2 regions of the Vogesella sp. EB genome follow, and region 1 is predicted to be linked to the other one. Evidence: predicted binding sites of a transcription regulator. Region 1 holds the regulator's gene; the other holds the start of a gene.
What was found. Region 1 encodes sigma-54, which starts transcription at its own class of promoters, with help from an activator protein. Its sites were predicted from a motif close to CTGGCACGCTTCATGCTT; they were not measured.
Positions count from the first base shown of each region.

Region 1 (4,198 bases):
CCTGCTGCAGACCTCGGTGCTGCATGTCGACACCGTGGCGCGCAGCGCCAGCAACCGCGCGCCGCTGGTGGCCGACTACGGCACCTCGCAACTGAAATCGACCGGCTTCATTTACCAGCAGGACAGCGGCCAGCTGAACCTGCTGTCCAACGTAAGGATTACCTATGCGCCATAGTGTGCTGATCGCGCTGACCGCCCTCGTGCTGAGCGCCCCTGTCATGGCTGAAAAGGCCGACAGCGAAAAACCGATCGAACTGTCTGCCGACCGCGGCTCGCTGGACCAGAAAAAAGGCGTGACGGTATGGGAGGGCAATGTCGTGGTGGTGCAGGGCACGCTGAACCTGAAAGCGCAGCGCGTGACCGTTACCCGCGATGCGCAGGGCAACCAGCAGCTGCAGGCGCAGGGCAGCCCGGTCACCTTCCGCCAGAAGGTCGACGGCAGCAATGAATACGTCGAAGGCAGCGCCAGCAACGTCAACTACAACACTGCGGCCAACCTTGCCACCCTGACCGGCAACGCCCGCGTCAAGCGCGGCCAGGATTCGGTCAGCGGCGCCGTCATCGTCTACAACACCGCCACCGAGACCTACCAGGCCAGCGGCGGCACCGCCGCCAGCGGCAACAGCGGCCGCGTGACGGTGATCCTGCAGCCCAAAGCACAGGGCACGCCATGACCCCGAGCCAGCTTTCCATCCAGCACCTGAAGAAGACCTTCAAGAAGCGTACCGTGGTGCGCGACGTGTCGCTGGAGATCGCCAGTGGCGAGGTGGTCGGCCTGCTCGGCCCCAACGGCGCCGGCAAAACCACCAGCTTCTACATGGTGGTCGGCCTGATCGCCGCCGATGCCGGCGAAATCCGCCTCGACGGCCAGACCATCACCCACCTGCCGATCCATCAGCGCGCGCGACTCGGTCTCGGCTATCTGCCGCAGGAAGCGTCGATCTTCCGCAAAATGACGGTGGACGAGAACATCCGCGCGGTGCTGGAAATTGCCGGTCTGAAGGACGAGGAGCTGGAAAACGAGCTGACCCTGCTGCTGGACGACCTCAACATCAGCCACCTGCGCGACAGCAACGCGCTGGCGCTGTCCGGTGGCGAACGCCGCCGCGTGGAAATCGCCCGCGTGCTGGCCACCCGCCCGCGCTTCATCCTGCTGGACGAGCCGTTTGCCGGCGTCGACCCCATCGCGGTGATCGACATCCAGAAGATCATCGCCTTCCTCAAGGAACGCGGCATCGGCGTGCTGATTACCGACCACAACGTGCGCGAAACGCTGCGCATCTGTGACCGCGCCTACATCATCTCCGAGGGCAGCGTGCTCGCCTCCGGCCTGCCGGAAGCGCTGGTGCTGAACGAACAGGTCCGCCAGGTGTACCTGGGCGAACACTTCCACCTGTAAGCCATGAAACAGACCCTCCAGCTCAAAACCAGCCAGCAACTCACGCTCACCCCCCAGTTGCAGCAATCGATCAAGCTGCTGCAGATGTCGACGCTGGATCTCAGTACCGAGCTGGAGCGCTACCTGCTGGAAAACCCGCTGCTGGAACGCGCCGACAGCAGCGACAGCCCCGACGAGTCCGACAGCCCGTTACCGGTGCTGGCGCCCAGCGGCGACACGCCGGCGTCGGACAGCGGCAGCGAGCCGGAGCGGCCGGAAGCGGAAAGCAACCGCGATGACGGCGAGCTGCTCGGCGACTGGGGCAGCAGCGGGAGCGGCAGCAGCCGCAACGATGACGACGACGAGTTCGACCCCATTCTCAACACCCCGTGCCGGCCGTCGCTGCGCGAGCACTTAACCGCGCAGATGGGTGAAACCCAGCTCAGCCAGCGCGACAAGGCGCTGATGTCGCTGCTGATCGACGAGCTGGATGACGACGGCTATCTGCCGACCTCGCTGGACGACATCGCCGCCGAGCTGCCGCTGGAGCTGGAAGTGGAAGGCGACGAGCTGGAGTGCCTGCGCAAGCTGCTGACCCAGTTCGAGCCGACCGGCATCGGCAGCCGCAACCTCACCGAATTCCTCTGCCTGCAACTGCAGCAGCACGCGGCACCGGCCGCGGTACGCCAGCTGGCGCTGGACATGGTGCAGCAGCACCTGCCGCTCTTGGGCAACCGCGACTTCACCAAGCTCAAGAAGCTGCTCGCCATCGACGAACAGCAGCTGAAAACCGCCCACGCCCTGCTCGCCAGCCTGCGGCCGCGCCCCAGCAGCGGCTTCGACCAGGGCGAGACCCACTACGTCGCCCCCGACATCCTGGTGGTGAAACGCCAGCAGCGCTGGGTGGCGCGCCTCAACCAGGGCACGCTGCCGAAGCTGCGCGTCAACCAGATGTATGCAGCCATGCTACAACAGAAGGGCAGCAGCCATAATCTGGGCGGCCAGCTGCAAGAGGCGCGCTGGCTGGTAAAAAACATTCAACAACGGTTTGACACCATCCTGAAAGTGGCAGAATCTATTGTTGACAGACAGCAAGCGTTCTTTGAACAAGGTGAAGTGGCCATGCGCCCACTTATCCTGCGAGACATCGCGGAAGAACTGGGTCTGCATGAGTCAACCATCTCCCGCGTCACCACGCAGAAATACCTGCTGTGCAGCCGTGGCTTGTTCGAACTCAAATATTTCTTTGGCAGTTCGGTCGATACTGACAGTGGTGGCGAATGTTCCGCCACCGCGATCAAGGCACTGATCCGGCAGATCATCGATGCGGAAGACCACAACAAACCGCTGTCTGACAGCGCCATTGCCGACAAGCTGATCGCCCAAGGTATTCAGGTTGCAAGACGCACCGTAGCCAAGTATCGTGAAGCCATGCAGATACCGCCGGTCAGCCAGCGCAAGACTTTTTAGGTTGTTCATAACAAGATCGCCATGCCCAGTCCGGATATGGCACCAACAGAAGGAGTTAGGGTATGAACCTCAAGATTACCGGCCTCCACCTCGACGTTACCCCGGCGCTTCGTGACTACATCGAAAGCAAACTGGAACGCATTACCCGCCATGTCGATAATGTGATCGGTGTCAACGTGACACTGTCTGTCGACAAACTGGTACAGAAAGCCGAAGTCAATGTTCACCTGGCAGGCAAGGACATCCATGCCGAAGCCACCGAAGCGGACATGTACGCGGCCATCGACCTGCTGACTGACAAACTGGATCGTCAGGTACTGAAATTCAAGGAAAAACAGGTCGAGCATCGCGCACCGGTACCGCAAGAGCAAGCGTCGCTCTGATCAGGATTTGCCGAACAAAAACGGATAATGCAAGCACTGCTTGCTTATCCGTTCTTTTTTTGGCTACCGCTTTTTCTCCTGACGATCATCCTGCGCTTTCCACTATGGTATTCCGTGGACTCGGCGTAGAATGGCCCTCGATTTTTTCGGGCAAATGGCATTATGGGCTTGATCAGTAAAATACTCTCCGTGGACAACGTCATTGCTGACATGGACGTTTCCAGCAAAAAACGACTCTTCGAACAAGTCGGCCTGATGGTCGAAAACAGTCACGCCATCGCGCGCAGCGATGTCTTCGACAGTTTGTTTGCCCGGGAAAAACTCGGCTCCACCGGCCTGGGACAAGGCGTCGCCATCCCGCACGGCCGCATCAAGAGCCTGAAGGAAGCCACCGGCATCTTCATCCGCCTGAAGGCGCCGATTCCGTTCGACGCCCCCGATGGCAAACCGGTCTCGCTGCTGTTCGTGCTGCTGGTGCCGGAGCAAGCCACCGACATTCACCTGCAGGTGTTGTCCGAGCTGGCGCAGCGCTTCTCCAGCAAGGCGCTGCGCGAGCAGATGAACGATCCCGCCTGCGATGCGCAGAAACTGTTTGAACTGATTTCCGACACCCCAGACCATGCCTAATATCAGTGTTCGCCGCCTGTACCAGGACAATCAGCACAAGCTCAACCTGAGCTGGGTCGCCGGCCGTTCCGGCTCCGACAACCTGATTTCGAATGATGAACAGCGGCCAACCCAGGCACTGGTCGGTCACCTCAACTTCATCCACCCCAACCGCGTCCAGGTCCTTGGCCTCGCGGAGGTGGAATACCTGAACAAGCTGGAACAGGCCGCGGCACGGACCGCCCTCGACCAGCTGTTCCACCGCACCATGGCGGTGGTGATCGTCGCCAATGCACAGCCGGTGCCCAACCTGCTGCGCGACTACTGCCAGAGCCACAATGTGCCGCTGATGAGTACGCCG
Region 1 is NZ_LFDT01000005.1:115,191-119,388, forward strand. It holds gene lptC (LPS export ABC transporter periplasmic protein LptC) at 1-175, shown strand, start outside; gene lptA (lipopolysaccharide transport periplasmic protein LptA) at 165-674, shown strand; gene lptB (LPS export ABC transporter ATP-binding protein) at 671-1,399, shown strand; gene ACG97_RS04815 (RNA polymerase factor sigma-54) at 1,403-2,848, shown strand; gene hpf (ribosome hibernation-promoting factor, HPF/YfiA family) at 2,911-3,231, shown strand; gene ptsN (PTS IIA-like nitrogen regulatory protein PtsN) at 3,394-3,858, shown strand; gene hprK (HPr(Ser) kinase/phosphatase) at 3,851-4,198, shown strand, end outside.

Region 2 (4,198 bases), on a different contig from region 1:
CGCCGTGAACGCAACGAGGACGCGCTGGGCTGGAGCGTGCCGCAGGACGGGCTGTTGACCAGCAAGGGCGCGCTGTTCGCGCTGGCCGATGGCGTCTCCGGCTGTGCCGACGGCCGCCTGGCGGCGCAGTCCACCATCCGGGCGGTGTGCGCCGACTACTACGCCACGCCGGAAACGTGGGCAGTGTCGTCGGCACTGGACCGGCTGCTTGCGGCGCACAACCGCTGGCTGCGCGCGCAGGGCAAGCCGCTGGTGGCGGCGCTGTCGGCGCTGGTGCTGCGCGGCCACCGCTACACCGTCGCCCACGTCGGCGACTGCCGCGTCTACCGGCTCAGCCAGGGGCGGCTGACGCAGCTGACCGTCGATCACGTGTGGGAGGAAGCGTCGCTGTCGCACGTGCTCAAGCGCGGCATGGGGCTGGACGAGCACGTGATGCCGGATTTCTGCGACGGCGACCTGCACGCCGGCGACGTGTTCGCGCTGCTGTGCGACGGCGTGTGGCAGGCGCTGGGCGACAAGCGCATCGACGAGATCCTGCACCTGCACCTCGACGTGCAGCGCGCCGCCAGCGTGCTGTGCGAAGCGGCACTGGCCGCCGGCGCGCAGGACAACCTGTCGGCGCTGGTGCTGCGGGTGGAGGCGCTGCCGCAGGGCGCACTGGCCGACGAGCTGGCGCGCTGCACCAGCCTGCCGCTGCCGCCGAAGCTGCGCGACGGCCAGCCGTTCGAAGGGCTGACAGTGGTGGCCAGCCTGCACGCCTCGCCCGGCGGGCTGGCCTATCGCGTCGCCGACGCCGCCGGCCGGCACTGGGTGCTGAAGACGTTGCCGCCGCTGCTGGCCGGCGACCCGGGCGCGGAGCAGGCGCTGCTGGTGGAGGAGTGGCTGCAAAAACGCATCAGCTCGCCGTATTTCGCCGAGGTCGCCACCGGTATCGAACGCCAGCACCTGTACTACCTGCAGCGCTGGCACGACGGCGAAACGTTGGCCGCACGGCTGGCGCAGCAACGTTTCGGCATCAGCGAGGTGGTCGCCATCGGGCTCGCACTGTGCCGCGCGATGTCGGCCTTACACCGCCTCGGCATCGTGCACCGCGACATCAAGCCAGAGAATGTGCACCTGGGCCGCGACGGGCAGCTGCGCCTGCTCGATCTAGGCGTCGCCTACTGCGCCGGGCTGACGCCGGAGCATGACGGCCCCGGCCCCGGCACCGCCAGCTACATGGCGCCGGAACGTTTTGCCGGCGGCAAGTCGAGCAGCAGCAGCGACCTGTACGCCGCCGGCGTCACCCTGTACCAGCTGCTGACCGGCCGCTATCCCTACGGCGAGATCGAGGCGTTCCAGACGCCGCATTTCGACGCGCCGCAGCCGGCCTCGCGCCAGCGCCCGGATGTGCCGCTGTGGCTGGACAACCTGCTGCTGAAGGCGGTGGCGCGCGAGCCGGGGCAGCGCTTCGAAACCGCCGAGGAAATGCAGCTGGCGCTGGAGCGCGGCGACAGCGTGCCACAGCGCCGCCTGCAGCGCGTGCCGTGGGCGGAGCGGGCGCCGCTGCGGCTGTGGCGCACGCTGGCGCTGGTTTCGCTGCTGGCGAATCTGGTGTTGCTGTACGCGCTGCTGCTGCGCTGACTGGTGCGGCTGCCTGTTTTTGGTGCTGCCGTGCACCATAGACAGGCAAATCAGGGCGGCCACGGCCAGGGTTGGCCGCAAAATAAGGGGTTTGCAGGCTGGCACGGCCTTTGCATTAAGACAGGCACAATCAGATTGTCCGGGTCGCCAATGGCGGTGACCGGGACAGGGACAATGAGGTCCGTTCGGCGTGGCGCAAGTCACACCGGCGGACCTTTTTTCGTTTCGGCACCGCTACGGCAATGACGACGGGCGGCGCAGGCAGGACACCGCGCAATGCGTCGCAAATCAGACAAAGGAAACACCATGAAGAAGCTCAAATTGGTAATGGTCGGCAACGGCATGGCCGGGGTGCGCACGCTGGAAGAGCTGCTCAAGCTGACCCCGGAGCTGTACGACATCACCGTGTTCGGTGCCGAACCGTACGCCAACTACAACCGCATCCTGCTGTCGCCGGTGCTGACCGGCGAACAGACGCTGCCGGAAATCATGCTCAACGATGTCGACTGGTATGCCGAGCACGGCATCACCCTGCATCTGGGCAAGGAAGTGGTGGAGATCGACCGCGGCCGCCGCATCGTGCGCGCCGCCGATGGCACCACCGCCGAGTACGACCGCCTGCTGCTGGCCACCGGCTCCAATCCGTTCATCCTGCCGGTGCCGGGCAAGGAACTGGACGGCGTGGTCACCTTCCGTGATATCCACGACGTCAACACCATGATCGATGCCGCGGCCAACCATCAGCACGCGGTGGTGATCGGCGGCGGCCTGCTGGGGCTGGAAGCGGCCAACGGTCTCGCCGCACGCGGCATGAAGGTGACCGTGGTGCACCTCGGTGAATGGCTGCTCGACCGCCAGCTGGATCGCACCGCCGCCGCCATGCTGCAGGACACGCTGCAGGAACGCGGCCTGAACTTCCTGCTGCAGAAGCAGACCGCCGAGCTGGTCGCCGGCAGCAGCGGCCGCGTCGCCAGTGTGCGCTTCAAGGACGGCGAGGAAGTGCCGGCCGATCTGGTGGTGATGGCGGTCGGCATCCGCCCCAACTTCAGCCTGGCGGAACAGAGCGGCATCTACTGCGACCGCGGCATCGTGGTCAACGACTTCATGCAGACCTTCGACCCGCGCGTGTACGCGGTGGGCGAGTGCGTCAGCCACCGCGGCGTCAGCTACGGCCTGGTGGCGCCGCTGTTCGACATGGCGAAAGTGGTGGCCAACCATCTGGCCAACTTCGGCATCGCCCGCTACGTGCCGGCGGCCACCAGCACCAAGCTGAAGGTGACCGGGGTGGACCTGTTCTCTGCCGGCAACTTCATGGGCGGTGACGGCCACGAGGAAATCACGCTGTCCGATCCGGTCGGCGGCATCTACAAGAAGCTGATCGTCAAGGATGACAAGCTGGTTGGCGCCTGCCTGTACGGCGACACCGCCGACGGCGGCTGGTACTTCCGCCTGATCCGCGAAGGCCACGCCATCCACGAAATGCGCGAACAGCTGATGCTGGGCGAGGGCGCCATCGGCGACGTCGGCCACGCCGGCCAGAACCGCGCGATGGGCATGAGCGACGACGCCGAAGTGTGCGGCTGCAACGGCGTGTGCAAAGGCAGCATCGTCAAGGCGATCCAGGAAAAGGGCCTGTTCACCGTCGACGAGGTGAAAAAGCACACCAAGGCGGCCAGCTCCTGCGGCTCCTGCACCGGCCTGGTGGAGCAGATCCTGATCAACTGCGTCGGCGGCGCCGCCGACGTGAAGCCGAAATCGGAAAAGGCGATCTGCGGCTGTACCGACCTCAACCATGGCCAGGTGCGGCAGGCGATCCGCGAGCAGCACCTGACCTCGCTGGCGGACACCTTCACCGCGCTGGACTGGCGCTCGATGGACGGCTGCAGCAGCTGCCGTCCGGCAATCAACTACTACCTGATCTCCAGCTGGCCGGGCGAGGCGAAGGACGATCCGCAGTCGCGCTTCATCAACGAACGCGTGCACGCCAACATCCAGAAGGACGGCACCTACTCGGTGATCCCGCGGATGTGGGGCGGCGTCACCAACCCGTCCGAGCTGCGCCGCATCGCCGATGTCGCCGACAAGTACGACATCCCGATGGTGAAGGTCACCGGCGGCCAGCGTATCGACCTCCTGGGGGTGAAGAAGGAAGACCTGCCGAAAGTGTGGGCCGACCTGGACATGCCGTCCGGCCACGCCTACGGCAAGAGCCTGCGCACGGTGAAAACCTGTGTCGGCAGCGAGTTCTGCCGCTTCGGCACCCAGGATTCGACGCAGATGGGCATCGATCTGGAACACGACCTGTTCGGCATGTGGAGCCCGGCCAAGGTCAAGCTGGCGGTGTCCGGCTGCCCGCGCAACTGCTCCGAGGCCGGCATCAAGGATGTGGGCATCATCGGCGTCGATTCCGGCTGGGAGCTGTACATCGGCGGCAACGGCGGCATCAAGACCGAGGTGGCCGAGTTTCTGTGCAAGGTGAAAACGCACGACGAGGTGATGGTGTACAGCGGCGCCTTCCTGCAGCTGTACCGCGAGGAGGCGTTCTATCTGGAGCGCACCGTGCACTACCTGCACC
Region 2 is NZ_LFDT01000001.1:43,601-47,798, forward strand. It holds gene ACG97_RS00210 (bifunctional protein-serine/threonine kinase/phosphatase) at 1-1,623, shown strand, start outside; gene nirB (nitrite reductase large subunit NirB) at 1,930-4,198, shown strand, end outside.
Region 2: nirB (nitrite reductase large subunit NirB) is a predicted target of sigma-54. The motif match lies at 1,722-1,739, and genes of this name have one in related genera.